One region of the Actinoplanes sp. NPDC020271 genome, then DNA from elsewhere that is predicted to be linked to it. Evidence: riboswitches for the same ligand, from Rfam matches in the RefSeq annotation. Region 1 holds a riboswitch; the other holds the start of a gene.
What was found. A riboswitch is a leader RNA that binds a small molecule or an ion and turns the genes downstream of it on or off. The one in region 1 is predicted to bind glycine.
Positions count from the first base shown of each region.

Region 2: it holds a riboswitch for glycine, as region 1 does, so the genes downstream of both, gcvP (aminomethyl-transferring glycine dehydrogenase) here and gcvT (glycine cleavage system aminomethyltransferase GcvT) in region 1, are expected to answer to the same signal.

Region 1 is NZ_JBIRWQ010000008.1:129,381-137,647, reverse strand. Features, by position in the region: gene ACH442_RS19880 (L-serine ammonia-lyase) at 1-510, opposite strand, end outside; gene gcvT (glycine cleavage system aminomethyltransferase GcvT) at 523-1,569, opposite strand; glycine riboswitch at 1,691-1,786, opposite strand; gene ACH442_RS19870 (MarR family winged helix-turn-helix transcriptional regulator) at 1,822-2,265, opposite strand; gene ACH442_RS19865 (MFS transporter) at 2,332-2,742, shown strand; gene ACH442_RS19860 (hypothetical protein) at 2,954-3,328, shown strand; gene ACH442_RS19855 (hypothetical protein) at 3,343-4,389, shown strand; gene ACH442_RS19850 (sensor histidine kinase) at 4,579-6,339, opposite strand; gene ACH442_RS19845 (hypothetical protein) at 6,336-7,490, opposite strand; gene ACH442_RS19840 (LuxR C-terminal-related transcriptional regulator) at 7,480-8,145, opposite strand; gene ACH442_RS19835 (hypothetical protein) at 8,136-8,267, opposite strand, start outside.
Region 2 is NZ_JBIRWQ010000009.1:104,821-113,087, forward strand. Features, by position in the region: gene ACH442_RS21315 (DNA polymerase beta superfamily protein) at 72-818, opposite strand; gene ACH442_RS21320 (DNA polymerase beta superfamily protein) at 815-1,489, opposite strand; gene mgrA (L-glyceraldehyde 3-phosphate reductase) at 1,619-2,614, opposite strand; glycine riboswitch at 2,666-2,771, shown strand; gene gcvP (aminomethyl-transferring glycine dehydrogenase) at 2,848-5,658, shown strand; gene ACH442_RS21335 (DUF5999 family protein) at 5,933-6,133, opposite strand; gene ACH442_RS21340 (chorismate-binding protein) at 6,256-7,467, shown strand; gene ACH442_RS21345 (SigE family RNA polymerase sigma factor) at 7,623-8,129, shown strand.

The DNA.
Region 1 (8,267 bases):
CGAGAGCCCGGTCGTGCGGGTCAGCTCCAGCAGTTCCGCACCGGAGCTGAACGGATGTGGAAGCCGGGTGTCGTCCGCCCGTACGCGGGAAGATCCGACCTGGTCCACGACGAAGCCGCCGCCGACCGAGAAGTAGGTCTTGGCGAGCAGCTCGGCGCCGTCGGCGCCGAGCGCGGTGAAGGTCATCCCGTTGGGGTGTTCGGGCAGCGAGCGGCGGCGGTGCAGCACCAGGTCGACGGCGATCTCCCGGCCGTCGAGCATGATCGGCCCCGGTTCCAGGGTCGTGTCGACCGTCTCCGGCTCCTCCCCCATCAGGCCGAGCAGCACGGCGCGCGGCGTGCCGTGCCCGTGTCCGGTGGCGCCCAGCGAGCCGAACAGTTCGGCGCGGATGCCGGCGACCCGCGGGTCGAGGTGCCGGGCGAACATCCGAGCGGCACGCATCGGGCCGACCGTGTGGGAGCTGGACGGCCCGATGCCGATCGAGAAGAGGTCGAAGACGGAGACGGCCATGATCACTGATCCTTACCGGGGGCGCTGGTAGAACGGGAGCGGGACGATCTCGACGGCTTCACGCTTGCCCCGAACATCGACCGCCAGATGGCGTGAGTCGAGATTTTTCGTGACATAGGCGAGAGCGATCGGGTGACCCAGCGTCGGCGACGGCGCACCGCTGGTCACCTCGCCGAGCGTTTCCCCGGTGTCCGCGTCGACCACCACATACCCGGCTCGCGGCGATCGACGCCCGGTCGCCCGGAGTCCGACCAGTTCCCGCGTCGGCGTGCAGGCCCGCAGCGCCTCGCCACCGACGAAGTCCCCCTTGTCCAGCGCCACGATCCGCCCGAGCCCGGCGTCGAACGGGGTGGTGTGAATGCTCAGCTCGTGGCCGTAGAGCGGCATCCCCGCCTCGAGCCGCAGCGTGTCGCGGCACGCCAGCCCGGCCGGTTGGGCGCCCTTGTCCTGCAGGAACGCCCAGATCGCCGGCGCGTCCTGGTTGCCGCAGTAGATCTCGAAGCCGTCCTCGCCGGTGTACCCGGTGCGGGCCAGCAGCACGTCCCGGCCGGCCACCTCGGCGGGCTTGATCGCGTAGTACTTGAGATCCGGGTGCTCGCCGACGATCTTCACGGCGTCCGGTCCCTGCACGGCGATCAGCGCCCGGTCCACCACCTCGACCGTGACCGCGAAGCCACCGGAGTGCTCGCCCAGCATCGCGCGCACGACCGGCGCGTTCGCGGCGTTCGCGACCACCAGGAACTCCTGGTCGGTGAGCCGGTAGACGACCAGGTCGTCCAGCACTCCGCCGGTCGTGTGGCACAGCATCGTGTACTTCGCCCGCCCCGGCTTGACCGCGGAGAGCCGGCCGACCAGCGCGTAGTCCAGGAACGCGGCGGCGTCGGGCCCACCGACCGCGATCTGCCCCATGTGCCCGAGGTCGAAAAGACCCGCCGATTGCCGTACGGCATGGTGCTCCCCCACATCACTGCCGTACCGCAGCGGCATCTCCCAGCCGGCGAAGCCGGTGAAGGTGGCGCCGAGGCGCTGGTGGACGTCGAAAAGCGCGGTGCGTCGCAACGGGAGGCTCCTGTGGTCGGGGCCTCCCTCGCTCTGTCATCTCTGCCTGAGAGGTTCACCGCCGTTGGGCGGTTTGCACCGTGGGCGCAGCGCCATGGGAGCGCTGTCTTTCCAGAGTCGCCGAACCGCTGCGGTACTGGGGCCTGAGAGATTCTGAGGGAGAAGTTGCTCCTTCGGCGCCCTCGCCAGGTCGCGAGGGCTCTCCCGCAGCGGTCGTTGCGGCGAAGTCTTCACTTGTCGGGTCGGACCCTATCAGCCGGTGCGCTCCGTCTCACCCGCCTGGGCCAGGCGTTCCAGGGCGGGCAGGGCCTGCACGATCGCGTCACGGTCGGCCGGTTCCAGGTGGTCGAAGAGCCGGTCGAGCGTGGTCGCGTAGTGGGCGAGGGTCCTGATCACCACCGCCCGCCCCTCGTCGGTCACCTCGACGAGCACGCCGCGACCGTCGGTGGGGTCAGGCACCCGCCGGACCAGGGCAGTCTTCTCCATCCGGCCGACGAGCTGGGTCATGCCGGGCTGGGAGGCCCGGGTGACCCGGGCCAGTTCGGTGACCCGGGCCGGCCCGTCGTCGGCGAGCCGGCGCAGCACCGAGAGCGCCACCGAGCTCGGGTTGTCGGGCCCTTCGAGCTGGCGCAGGAAGCGCACCAGTCGACCGAGCACCGGCAACAACTGTGATCCACGACTCTCGCCGGTCACCATTTGAATAACCTCATTATGGACATAGTGTCGAAGAAGTTCAGATCCTTTCGTACGGGAGGCCGTCCGGTGAGCGCGGCTCCCGGTCAGTCACTCCTCAAACCACCGAGGGCGGTCTTCGCGGTCGCCTTCGCCTGCGTCGTCAGCTTCATGGGCATCGGCCCGGTCGACCCGATCCTGCCGGCGCTCTCCGCCGAACCGGACGCCACGCTCGGCCTCGGCATCGCGGCCGGCCCGCTGCTCGGCGGCTTCCTCGGCAACATCAGCTGGCGCGGCCCGTTCTTCGGCGTGGCGGTCCTGATGGCGATCGCCCTGCCGGCCACGGTCACGCTGGTCGAGCCGACCCCTAAGCCGGCCACGCCGACGTCGCCGGTGAGGTGGCCGACGAGTTCGGTGGCGCCCCCGACGCCATCGACTTCGGGGAAGAGCTCAAAACCCACTGATCCCGATTTCCCGTACGCCGTGAGCCCCCGCCCCTGATTCCGCGCCCGCAACGCCCGCCGCACTCGAGGCCGCCACGCGACTCGCGCCCGGCCCGGCATACGCGACGCCCGCCGTGGTCGAGCCCGCAGCGCGCATTGCGCAAGGGGGTTTACCCCCGGAGAACCGAAACCGCGATCCGGGGGTCTGCACGATTCTGCGGAAACGCTCTGACCAGCAGAATTTGTCCTATCAGCAAGGCACACACCGAATGGACAGGACAGAGACCATGTGGCAGAGCAACTACTCGTACGACGACAGCCAGACCTTCGCCTACGGTTCGCAGAGCAGCGGCTACTCCGGCTACGACGGCTTCCCGCAGCACGACGACTTCCAGCCGGACAACTCGCAGCCGGAAAGCTCGCACCAGGACAGCTCGCACCAGGACGGTGCGGCCCAGGACGGTGCGGCCCAGGACGGTGCGGCCCAGGACGACTCGATGCGGAACCACCTCGGGCACGGCGGATACCAGGGCAACGACTTCCAGCCGGAAGGCTGCTCCGGCTACGGGGAGCACTACCAGACCCAGGAGTTCCACTACTACCACTCCGAGCACCACGTCGACTCGTCCGCGTTCCACGCCTGAGCGGAGAGACCCCGATGACCGTCACCGTCGACCACGATGAACTGCGGGAACTGGTCCGGCTCGTCCGGCTGGGCGCCGAGGCCAACGCACGGCCCGACCTCGTCGCCCGCCTGTCGGCCGGTCCGGTCACCGCCGGCCAGGTCATCCGGTCCCTGCAGTCGCTGGAGATCGACCTACGTAACCGGCGTGCCGGGCTGTGCGATCCGGGCCGCGGTGCCCGCCTCGCCGCCGAGGCGCGGCACGCCGAGACCCGGCTCCGCCGGTTCCGCGAGCAGAGCGCACGCTGGGCTCGCACCCTCGGCGAGGCGGTGGGCACGGCCGATTCCGATGTGGGGTACGCCCTGCAGCGCCGCGTGCGATGCCTCGTCGACGAGGGCACCGCGATGATCGAGTCCCGTGTCCCCCGCGCCGACCTCGACCGGTGGTTGCAGTACCGGCTCGCCGCCGAGGTGGCCGAGAGTGATCGCGCACTGCGCCGGACCGCGGAGACGATCACCACCCGGCTCGCCGTGATCGCTCCGATCCCGCCGGTGACGCTGGTCTTCGGGGCACCGGCGGTGGTCGCCCCGCCGTGGCCGGCCCCGACCGGCCGGCAGCCGATGGCGACGCGGCTGACCGGGGTGCTGATGCCCGCCTACAGCGGCATTGCCATCTCCTTCGTGATGCTCCGGGATCGGGCACCGGACTGGCTGCTCGTCACGGCGGCGATCATCCTCGCCGTCGGCCTGGGTGGCGCCGCGCTCGCCGGTGACCGCTGGCGGCAGGCCGACCGGGAACGAGCCGAGGCCCTCCACCGGCTGAGCTCGACCGCCGACGCGTTGCGGCTGGCCCTGACCAAACAGCTCCGTGACGGCCTGCGCGCCATCGAACAGCGGGTGCACGCCGCGGTCGACGCGGCGGTCAACGAGCAGACGGCGCGGCTGACCGCGGCTGCCGGCGCAGCCAAGCGGGCGGCGCAGGCGCACCTGGCGGGCCGCGCGGTCAGCGCCGTCGACGCGGATCTGGCGTCGATCCAGGACTTGCTGCTCCGGGCATCCCGGCTCCGGGCGCCGGCGTGGTGAAAGCGGCCGCCGTCCCCCACGACCCATTGCGAGCCCGGACGTGCTCACCCGAGCGGACCACCGTCACGGCGCCCCGCGCGAGTCCGCGAGTGACCAGTCGAGCGGGCCGGCATCACACCGGCGGCGCGAGTCCGAGTTTGATCAGCCTGGCGGGCCGGCATCACAGCGACGGCGCGAGTCCGAGTCTGATCAGCCGAGCGGGCCGGCGTCACGGCGGTCCGTCGTGAGCAGCAGGTGTTCGCACGAGCGGACCACGGTCGCAGCGACCCGGCGGACGCTGCGGGCGGTGCCCGGGTGGGAGGCTCGCGCACGCCAGACGGTCAGCGCCCGGCTGACGGCGTCGGCGATCTGCGCCGGCCCGGCATCCGGTTCCAGCCCGAGCCGGTGGACCGGGTCCGGGCCGGCGTCGCCCAGCAGCCGCGCGGCCGTGGCCACGTCGGCAGGGCTCAGGTCACCGGGGTCCGAGCGCAGCTCGTCGATCGCGGTCACCTCGGCGTACTCCCGGCTCTCGGCCCGGATCCGGTCCAGCCGATGCCGCAGGTGCTGCGCTCCCGAGCCGGGCGGATCGTCACGGACCAGCTCGTCGAGCGCCCCGAGCGCCGACCACGCGGCCAGGACGGCGTCCCGCCGCGTCCCCGGCTGGTCGAGACCGGCCCGGATCCGGCGGAGGCGTTCCACCGGCTCGGCGTCGCCGTAGAGGCTCGCGGCCTGCTGAACGGCCGCCCGAACGGCTCCGGCCAGCGGGGAGTCGTCCGGCGGCGCGTCACCCAGCGCGACCCAGCCGTCGACCCGGGTGCCCTCCCCGGGCGCGGACCGGACCGTGACGAGCCCACCGGCGGCGGTCACCCGGGCCATCACGTTGCGCATGCCCCGGCCCGGAGATCCGGTGCCGGCGGTGGTGTCCCAGCCCGGCCCGTCGTCGTGGATCCCGAAGGTCAGCCGCGCCCCGGTGCAGGCCAGGGTCACGCGGATCGAGGCGCCCGGGGCGTGTTTGCGGGCGTTGCCGACCGCTTCCAGGCAGCAGAACCACACCGCCGACTCCGGCTCCGCGGGGAACCGGCGGCCGTCGTCCATTCCGGTGACTTCGACGGGTACGCCCGCGCCCAGTTCCGCCCGCAGCGCCGCGACGAGTCCCCGCTGGGCCAGCACCGGCGAGGTCATGCCGCTGACCGTACGGGCCAGGATCGCCTCGGCGTCGTCGATGCGGGCGGCGATCCGGTCGAGGGCGGTGACCGCGTCGTCGAGGCGTCCGATGCCGGCCTGGTGTTCGGCCAGTCCGAGCGCGAGCCGGAGCGAGACCAGGTGATGCTGGGCGCCGTCGTGCAGGTCCCGTTCGATGCGGCGGCGTTCGGCGTCCATCTCGGCCACCAGCCGTCGCCGTGATCCGGCGATGCCGGCGGCGTGGGCGCGTACCGCCCGGAGTTGCCGTTCGAGGTCGATGCCCAGCCGGTGGGCGGCGAGCACGGCGGCCAGCCCGTCGGCGACGTCCTGGACGAGCCGGCGCCGGTGACCGTCGGTGGCGTCGGCGGCGCTGGCCCGGTCCACGGTGATCGACCCGAGCTGCTCGCCGCCGCGCACGATCGGCAGGGTGAGCACGGCGTCGGCCGAGGCCGGGCCGGGCCACGCGTACGTACGATCGGGCAGTCCCGGCCGGTGGACGGTCAACCGGCACAGCCGTGCACCCAGCGCCCGCCCGAGCGTCTCCGGCACCTGCGCCAGGTCGGTGCCGGTCAGCGTGCCCAGACCGGCCAGGACGGTGTACGGCGACGGCCGCCGCCCGTGCAGGAGTCGCTCGGCGTAACGCTCAGCCCGTACCGACGCGGGGTTCACGAGGATCGCCACGGCAACCGCCGCGAAGGGTGCCGCGATCATGGTGTGCAGCAGCAGGAAGAGGCCGCCGCCGAGGATCGCCACCGGAACGACGGTGAGCAGGCGGAACACGACGGTCACGGGGACGGCTCGGCGTCGAGTCGATCGGGCAGCCGGGCGAGCAGGCGCAGCATCGGCTCCCCGTCCTCGGATTCCAGGTCGTCGCATTCGAGGTCGCCGCCGAGCGCCGCCAGCCGTTCGGCGTCGTGAGCCAGCGCCGTCCGGATCTGATCAGCGGTGACCGGCGGTCCGGGGTCTTCGACCAGCGCCCGGATCCGGCCGTCCCCGCTGGTCAGGCTGACCTGAATGGTCGCGCCGGGCTCGGTCGCGAGGACGCCCAGCGTCGCCGCGACGATCTGGTAGACGGCCGATTCGATCTCCCAGGCGACCCGGCCGCCGAGCCGGCTGGTGAAGTGCACGCCGCGGCGCAGGTCGGCGGCCAGTTCGTCCAGGGCCGCGTCGGGGCCCTGGCCCCGCAGCACCGCGGGGTAGACACCGCGCGCGATCGTCCGGAACCGGTCGAGCAGCTCGTCGACCTCGGTGCGGGCCCGCGCCAGCTGCGACCCCCGCGGGTCGGCGCGGGCCGCGGTCACGTGCTCGCGCAGCGCGGTCAGCCGCCCCGAGGTGGCCCGGGCCAGTTCGGTCAGCAGCCGGCGCCGTTCCACCTCGCGGGCCTGGGCGAGCCGTCGGCGGGAGGCGACCAGTTCCCGCGCGAGGTGCTCGGCCCGGCGGACGCGGTCGGCCAGTTCGGCGTTGAGTGCGACCGTCCGCAGCAGCAGCGCCGCCCCACCGGCGACGTCGCGCATCAGATGACGGTCACCGGGAGTGATCGGCAGCCCGGGCTTCTCGATCGACAGCACGGCTCGCACCTCGATGCCGTCGAGCACCGGCACGACGTGCCCGGTGCCGGGCCGCGCGAGCAGCACGGCCAGGTTCTCCACGCTGTCCGTGCCGGTCCGCAGCCGTGACCCGGCGGCCAGCCAGACCGTGGCCCGGCGGGCGCCGGTCCCGTCGGCGAGGATCCGTTCGAGGTCGGGCAGCGCCTCCTCGATCGTCGCCGACCGCAGGTGCCGGGTCGCGTCGGCCAGCGCGGTGTACGGGGTGACCCGCCGCCGCCCGGTGACCCGTTCCCGCAGCACGGCGGCGGCGCGGCGGATCGTGGGCAGCAACGCCGCGAACACCGCGCAGACCAGGAACGGCAGCCCGGTCAGCAGGATCGCCCTAGGCGACATCCGGCTGGGACCTCAGATAGGTCAGCACGGCGAGGACCCGGCGGTGGTGTTCGGCCGCGTCGGCCGGCAGCCCGAGCTTGGCGAAGATGTTGGCGATGTGCTTCTCGACGGCTTTGGGCATCACCACCAGCTGCGCGGCGATGCCGGTGTTGGACCGGCCCTCGGCCATCAGCCGCAACACCTGCCGTTCCCGGGCGGACAGCCCGGCCACCACGTCGCGGCGCCGGCTGCTGGGCCGTTCGACCAGGCGCTGGGCCAGCACCGGCTCGATGACGATCTCGCCGTCGCGGATCCGGGTCAGCGTGTCGCTCAGGACGTCGACGCTGCCGACCTTCTCCTTCAGCCGGTACCCGATCGCCTCGGTGCCGATCCGCAGCACCCGCATCAGGTAGTGCGTCTCGGCGTAGTGGGAGAGGAACAGCAGGCCGAGCCGGGGATGGGCGGCCCGGAGCCGTTCGCCGGTGGGCAGGCCGCCGTCGGGCTCGGGCGGCATCCGGATGTCGAGGATCGCGACGTCGGCCGGCTCGGTGGCGAGCAGTTTCACCAGCGAGTCCCCGTCGGCGGTGCAGCCGACGACCTCGTGCCCGGCCGCCGCCAGCAGCATCATCAGGCCGTCCCGGAACAGCGCACCGTCCTCGGCCAGCGCTACCCGCACGGGATCCGCACCTTGATCGTGGGCAACGCGGCACCTCCGACGATCTCGACAGCACCGCCCAGCCACTCGATGCGGTCACGCACGGTCACGACCTGGCCAGTATCGACGTTGGCGAGGTCGAG
Region 2 (8,267 bases), on a different contig from region 1:
GGCCTGGCGGGCCGGCCTGGCGGGCCCGGCGCGGTGGGTCCGGCCCGGGAGCGGGGCGATGCTCGCGCAGGTCAGCCCAGGCGGGTGCGGACGATGAGGTGGTGCAGGGCGGAGACGGCTTGTTCGGAGGGGTGGTCGGCGAGTTTCGACTCGTCCTTGGCCGTCTCCAGGTCGGCCCGCAGACGCGGGATGTCGGCCGCGAGGCGGGCGGCGACGCCGGGTGGGAACGGGCCGTGTTCGGCTGACCGTTTGGCCTCGATCAGCTCCGCGACGTAGTCGGGCGCGCCGTCGAGGACGCCCAGGTTCGTCTCCAGCTGACCGGTTCTCATCAGATGGGTTCCGGTCAGCAGGACACGCAGGGTGTAGAGGGCCGGCTTGAGTTCGCCGGTCTTCGTGTAGAGCTTCTCCTGGCTGTGGGAGAAGCCCAGATAGTGATAGGCGTGATTGCGGGTGATCAGCCCGGGCGTCAGGTCGACGAGCGCGGCGTGCAGCTCGGACGTGACGACGACCAGCGGCGACAGCACCTGCTCCAGGACGTAGCCGTTGCGGCTGGTCAGCAGCTTGGCGAACTTCAGCAGGTCGTGCGAGACGACGTCCAGTTCGACGCCGTCGCGCAGGCCGTCGCGCTGCAGCGTGTCGGGGCCGTGGCGCAGGCCGACGACCTCGGCGGCGGGCAGCACGTGCGAGGCGCGCAGGTCGAGGTCGGAGTCGACGGAGGCGAAGCCGTACAGGTGGGCGCCGCTGACGGTGCAGAAGACCAGGGGATAGGGGAGCTGCCGGGCGACGTCGGCCGCCCACTCGGGCACGGCGATGGTCACTGCAAACCCCTTTCCCGTACGTCGATCAGCAGTTCCTCGACACGGTCGCGATCCGGCCCCGCCGCCAGGCGGGTCTCGGCCGCGGCCTGATCGAGATCGGCCAGCAGCGTGGCGGCCCAGGCGGTGACCTCGTCCCACGGGACGGTTCCCTGTTTCACGGCCAGCAACTCGTCGCGCAGGTGGCGGACGTCGACCAGCACCTCGCCGGTCCGCAGCACGTGCGCGCCCGCCATCAGCAGCCGGATCATGTGCATGGCCTGCTTGTGGTTGGTCTCGCCGGTGCGGGCGCGACGGGCGGCGACGCGGTCGAGCTGGTCGCGCGCGTAGTTGCCGTACGTCTCGAAGACTCGCCGGGACAGGAACGCCTGACGCACCTCTCGCAGTCGCTCGCCCTCGGGCGTGAGGTGTTCGGTCAACGGCGACCACAGCACCTCGAGGACCGTCGGGTTGGCCTGCAGCGCGAGCGTGCAGAAGCGCTCGATCTCCCAGGAGAACTGTTCCTCCCCGGGCCCGTCGAGGTGGGTCGGTGGCTTGTCGAGCCGCCAGAAATCCCGGGTCGGGGCGGCGTAGACGCCTCGCCGGTCGTGGTCGCTGCCCGGCCCGTCGAGCCCGTAGGCACGGGAGCCGACCACGACGGCGAGGATGGTGTGCTTCTCGACCAGGTCCGTCATGATCCCACCCGCTTCGTGCCGCGACGACCACGGTGCGCGGCCCGTCCGGGAACGGTAGTCACCCGGCCCGGGGCGCGCGCGTCATTTACGAGAGCGGTGCGCACGACGTACCGAATGATCAGGTTTGGTCTAGAGGTCGAGAACCGTGGCGTCGATGTCACCGATCTCGGCCTCGGACAGGTCGAGGTTGTTGATCGCGGCGACGTTGGTCTCCAACTGCCGCACGCTCGACGCCCCGATGATCAGGCTGGTCATGCGCCGGTCGCGCAGCGCCCACGCGAGGGCGAGCTGGGCCAGCGACTGGCCGCGCCGCTTGGCGATGTCGTCGAGCGCGTGCAGGCGGCCGAGCGTCTTCTGGTCGAGGGCGCTCTCGTCGAGGAAGACGCTGGTGCGGATCCGCGAGTCGTCCGGGATGCCGTCGAGGTACCGGTCGGTGAGCAGGCCCTGCTGCAGCGGGCTGAACGCGATGCAGCCGGCGCCCGCCTCCTCCAGGGTGTCGAGCAGGTCGTCGTGCTCGATCCAGCGGTTGAGGATCGAGTAGGACGGCTGATGAATCAGCAGCGGCGTGCCGAGGTCACGAAGAATCGCGGCGGCCTTCGCGGTCTGCTCCGACTTGTAGTTGCTCAGGCCGACGTAGAGCGCCTTGCCCGACCGCACGATGTGATCGAGAGCGGACATCGTCTCCTCGAGCGGGGTGTCCGGGTCCGGCCGGTGGTGGTAGAAGACGTCCACGTAGTCGACGCCGAGCCGCTTCAGCGACTGGTCCAGGGAGCTGACCAGGTACTTCCGGGAGCCGAAGTCGCCGTAGGGGCCGTCCCACATGGTGTAGCCGGCCTTCGACGAGATGATCAGCTCGTCGCGGTGGTGCCGGAAGTCCGCCTTGAGGATGCGGCCGAAGTTGGTCTCCGCGCTGCCCGGCGGCGGGCCGTAGTTGTTGGCCAGGTCGAAGTGGGTGACCCCGAGGTCGAAGGCGCGGCGCACGATGTCGCGCTGGCGGTCGGCCGGGCGCGTGTCACCGAAGTTGTGCCAGAGACCCAGGGAGATGACGGGCAGCTTCAGGCCGCTGCGGCCGGCACGGCGGTACGTCATGGACTCGTAGCGATCAACAGCAGGGGTGTAGGTCACAGCTCCACCCTAGGAGTTCCGATCATGGTCGTCTCCACTGGTAGGTTGGTTGTCAGCTGCGCGGGAGAGACTCGTACCTTCCGAACCGGAAGTGCGGGCGCCGAAGGGGCAAATCCTCCCCGGAATCTCTACAGGCATCAGGGACCGCGCGGGCAGGCGACTCTGAAATGCCCATTTCTGGGTATGACAGAGGGGGAGGGCTTTGTCAGCCTTCTTCAGCCCGGGAGTCGCCCATGCCGTCGTCATTCACCCATCGCCACATCGGTCCGCAGGCCGACGAGCAGGCGGAGATGCTCAAGGCCGTCGGCTACGGGTCGCTCGGCGAGCTGATGGACGCCGCCGTCCCCGAGTCGATCCGGTTCCACGGCGACCTGGACCTGCCGGCCGGCGCAGGCGAGGAGGAGACGATCGCCGAGCTGCGCGCGATCGCCGGCCGCAACGTCGTGGCCACGCCGATGATCGGCCTGGGCTACTACGGGACGCACACGCCCGCGGTGATCAAGCGGAACGTGCTGGAGAACCCGGCCTGGTACACGGCCTACACGCCCTACCAGCCGGAGATCAGCCAGGGCCGCCTCGAGGCGCTGCTCAACTTCCAGACCATGGTCACCGATCTGACCGGGCTGACCACCGCCAACGCGTCGATGCTGGACGAGGCGACCGCCGTGGCCGAGGCCATGACCCTCGCGCGACGAGCTTCCCGAACCAAGTCATCGACGTACGTCGTGGACGCCGACACCTTCCCGCAGACGCTCGCCGTCCTGCGCACCCGGGCCGAACCGCTCGGTATCGAGGTGAAGCTCGTCGACCTCGACGCGGGCGAGGACCTGCCGGCGGAGTTCTTCGGGCTGCACCTGCAGTACCCGGGTGCGTCCGGCGCCGTCCGTGATCACGCCGCCCTGGTCGAGGCCGCCCACGCCAAGGGCGCCCTGGTCACGGTCGCCGCCGACCTGCTCGCCCTGACCCTGCTGCGCGCCCCGGGCGAGATCGGCGCGGACATCGCGGCCGGCACGACCCAGCGCTTCGGGGTGCCACTCGGCTTCGGCGGCCCGCACGCCGGATACCTGGCCGTGCGGGCCGGGCTGGAGCGCAGCCTGCCGGGCCGCTTGGTGGGCGTGTCCAAGGACGCGGACGGGGCTCCGGCGTACCGGCTGGCCCTGCAGACCCGCGAGCAGCACATTCGTCGCGAGAAGGCGACCAGCAACATCTGCACCGCGCAGGTCCTGCTCGCGGTGATGGCCGGCATGTACGCGGTCTACCACGGCCCGGCCGGGCTGCGCGCCATCGGGAAGCGCGTCCACGACCACGCGCTGACCGTCGCCGGCAGCCTGACCGCCGCCGGCGTCGAGGTCGCGCACACCGCGTTCTTCGACACGGTCACCGCGATCGTTCCCGGTCGCGCCGCGGCGATCGTCGCGGCCGCCGCCGAGCACGGCGTCGACCTGCGGCTCGTCGACGCCGACCGGGTGTCGATCTCCACCGACGAGACCACCACCGGCGCACACGTCGCGACGGTGCTGGAGGCGTTCGGCGCGTCCGTCGCCGAGCCGGCCGTCTGCGGTGCGAAGCCCCTGGCCCGGACCAGCGACTACCTGCACCACCCGGTCTTCAACACCCACCACTCCGAGACCAGCATGCTGCGCTACCTGCGCAAGCTCTCGGACCGGGACTACGCGCTGGACCGCGGCATGATCCCGCTCGGCTCCTGCACGATGAAGCTGAACGCCACCACCGAGATGGAGGCGGTCACCTGGCCCCAGTTCGCCGACATCCACCCCTTCGCGCCCTCGCACCAGACCCGGGGGTACGAGGACCTGGTCGCCCAGCTCGAGGGCTGGCTGGCCGAGATCACCGGCTACGACGCGGTCAGCGTCCAGCCGAACGCCGGCTCCCAGGGCGAACTCGCCGGTCTCCTGGCGATCCGCGGTTACCACCGTTCACGCGGCGAGTCGCACCGTGACGTCTGCCTGATCCCGTCGTCGGCCCACGGCACGAACGCGGCCAGCGCCGTGATGGCCGGCATGCGGGTCGTCGTGGTGGCCTGCGACGAGAACGGCAACGTCGACATCGCCGACCTGGACGCCAAGATCGAGAAGCACGCCGCCTCGCTGGCCGCGATCATGGTGACCTACCCGTCGACCCACGGCGTGTACGAGACCTCGATCGCCGACCTGTGCGCCAAGGTCCACGAGGCCGGCGGCCAGGTGTACGTCGACGGCGCGAACCTCAACGCGCTGGTCGGCTACGCCAAGCCGGGCAAGTTCGGTGCCGACGTCTCGCACCTGAACCTGCACAAGACGTTCTGCATCCCGCACGGCGGCGGCGGTCCCGGCGTCGGCCCGGTCGCGGTCCGCGCCCACCTGGCCGCCTTCCTGCCGGGCAACCCGCTCGAGCCCGGCGACCACCACGCCGTCTCGGCGGCCGCGCACGGGTCGGCCGGCATCCTGCCGATCTCCTGGGCGTACGTGCGGATGATGGGCCCGGACGGCCTGGCCCAGGCCACCGCGACCGCGGTGCTGGCCGCGAACTACGTGGCAGCGCGGCTGCGCGAGCACTACCCGGTGCTCTACGCCGGGGAGAACGGCCTGGTGGCGCACGAGTGCATCCTCGACCTGCGCCCGATCACCAAGGCCACCGGCGTCAGCGTCGACGACGTCGCGAAGCGGCTCATCGACTACGGCTTCCACGCGCCGACGATGTCGTTCCCGGTCGCCGGCACGCTCATGGTCGAGCCGACCGAGAGCGAGGACCTGGCCGAGCTGGACCGGTTCTGCGACGCCATGATCTCGATCAAGGCGGAGATCGACCAGGTGGCCGCGGGGGTGTGGCCGGCGGGCGACAACCCGCTCGCCAACGCGCCGCACACGGCGTCGGCGGTCACGGCGGACGAATGGGACCACCCGTACCCGCGCTCGGTCGCCGGATTCCCGAAGGGCGTTGACCGGACCGCGAAGTACTGGCCGCCGGTCCGCCGGATCGACGGGGCCTACGGCGACCGCAACCTGGTCTGCTCGTGCCCCTCGCCCGAGGCCTTCGAGAGCTGACCTCCGGGATTGCGTGCGCAGGTCGCGGTCATCCCGATCGCGGCCTGCGCCGTCTTCCGCCGGTTGCCCGTCGGACGGACAAGCCGGCTCTCAGCCGATTGCCTGTCAGGCGAACCGGCCTTCGTCCGGCTGGCCCCTCGGGCAAGCCGGCAGGTGTCCGGTTGCCGCATCGGGCATACCGGCAGGGTGGGTCCGGCCGGGCCACCTCATCGGGGCCGGCCGAGGGCTCCGAAACTTCCGCCAAACAGGGCGTCCGTATCGTTACCCTCAGTGATTATGCGGCGAGGGCGTGGCGTGCCGGACCACGGTGCGGCTCAATGGTCGTACCGTCCGGCAGGAGCTCACCGGTGTCCTCGAAGACGATGACACCGTTGCAGAGCAGGCTCCATCCCTGCTCGCAGAAGGTCGCCACGGTGCGGGCGGCCTCCCGGTCGATAGCGTCGGCTGGAGGGCATTCGTTCAGGTGCTGGCACATCGCGGGTTTTCTCCGGTAGGGGGCTGTGTGAAGGTTCACAAAGTCGGGCTCGAACGTTACCTCACATCGAACGACAACGGTTCAACGGAGTGACGGTGTCCGGCTCTCGTTCCACGGTTCCGATGGTCCACGCGCAGGGGTCCGTCGGCCACTCTCCGGCACCTCCTCCCGGGGCCCCGCCGGCGTCTCCGACCGCCTGCCGTGCCCGTCACCATGCGTTACGTTCGTTCTCGTGGCACCGGGGTGATCCCGGTGACCCTGCCGAGCTTCTGGCCGGATTCCTGGCCGACAACGGACTGCCGGTGCGCAACCTCGGCCGTTCGGATGACAAATACGGGACGATCGGCCATGGCACTATTTGCGGAGCGTCGCTCTACGTATCGGCGGACGCCGGATCCGTGATGAACCACGCCACTCCCGGCGGCCCCAGCCCGGTTCCTGCGATCCCGGACGTGTACGCCGTCGTCTGGATACACACCACCGCCGCCATGCCCGGTTCAACGCCGGACTGGGAGCTCGGGTCGTGGGCCGCGAGCTGGACGCCGGACGAGCACGCGCGCGCAGTTCAGAGCGTGCGGGACGCGATCGGGCGCGGCGACGTCTACCAGGTGAACGTGGTCGGGCACGCCTCCGCGCCGTACGTCGGAAACCCGACAGCGGCCCTCGCGCGCGTCGCCGGACTGCCGGGTGCCCGGTACGGCGGGATCCTCGCCGGTGACGGCTGGGCGATGGCGACGGCCTCACCGGAGACCCTCGTCGAGGTGCGGGACGGGCGGGTCATCACCCGGCCGATCAAGGGGACCCGGCCCGCCACCGCCGACGGGCGCCGGGAACTCCTGGCCTCGGCCAAGGAACGGGCCGAGCACGTGATGATCGTCGACCTGGAACGCAACGACCTCGCGCGACTCCCGGGAACCGGGCCGGTGCGGGTGGAGGAGCTTTTCGCCGTACGCCGATGGTGCGATCTCTGGCAAGCGGAGTCAGTGGTCTCCGCCGAGATCTCCTCCGACGTCGGACTCGCGGACCTGCTGCGAGCCGTCTGCCCGGGCGGAAGTGTCACCGGCGCCCCGAAACTCGCCGCGCTCGCGCACATCGCCGCCCTCGAGCCGGTCGGCCGCGGGGTCAGCATGGGCGCGCTCGGCTGGATCGGGCCCGACCACCTCGACCTGGGCCTGAGCATCCGCACGGTGGCCGTCGACGGCGAACGCGTGCACGCCTGGGCCGGAGGTGGCATCACCGCCGACAGCGACCCCGCGGCCGAGGTCGCCGAGGCCGCCGCGAAGGCCGGGCCACTGCGAGCCGCCCTCGCGAGTGCGGTCTCAGCTCGCACATAGTCGCTTCCCAGCGTTCTCTACCTATTGCGTGCCACTCTCATCGTCCGCCCCCGAGATCGGGGGATGAGCGCGTACCTTGACGCACGCGTTTCCCGGACACGGTCCACAGTGACATCTCCGCCACCGTGGCCTGAAGAGAAGGCGACACCCAGGTCATGCTCATATCCCCGCCGGTCACGGAAGAGTTCGCGCGATTCGCGCAGACCATCCGGCAGCGGCTGCACAGCAGTGCGTACCAGCTCTGCCGTGACTGGCACCTCGCTCAGGACCTGACCCAGGCCACCCTGACCAAGCTGTATCTGAGCTGGGACCGGGCCCTGGACACCGAGAACCTTCCGGCGTACGCCCAGAAAGTCCTCTTCCGGACGTATGTCGACTATCGCCGGCGTCGCAGCTCCACCGAGTCGACGACCGGTGAGCTGCGTGAAGCCGAATACTCGATGGACCTGGACCTGCGGATCACCATGATGGGCGCCCTGCGCCGGCTGCCCGACCGGGACCGGGCCATCGTCGTGCTGCGCTACTTCGCCGACCACAGCGTCGAACAGGTCGCCGCCGAACTCGACGTGCCGATCACCGTCGTCAAGAGCCAGACACGACGATCGCTGATCAAGCTGAAACACATGCTGCTGCGCGACCGGTCACTGCTGCTTGCGGCGTGACGGTATTCTTTCGCGCTGAAGGGGAGTAGTCCTTCGCCGGTCGTTCGACATCCTGGAGCCCACCCGCTCCCGGCGCCCGGGCCTCGGTCTCGTGCCGAGGTGGACCAGACCTTCGGCCCTGCAGGTGACGTGAGTCGC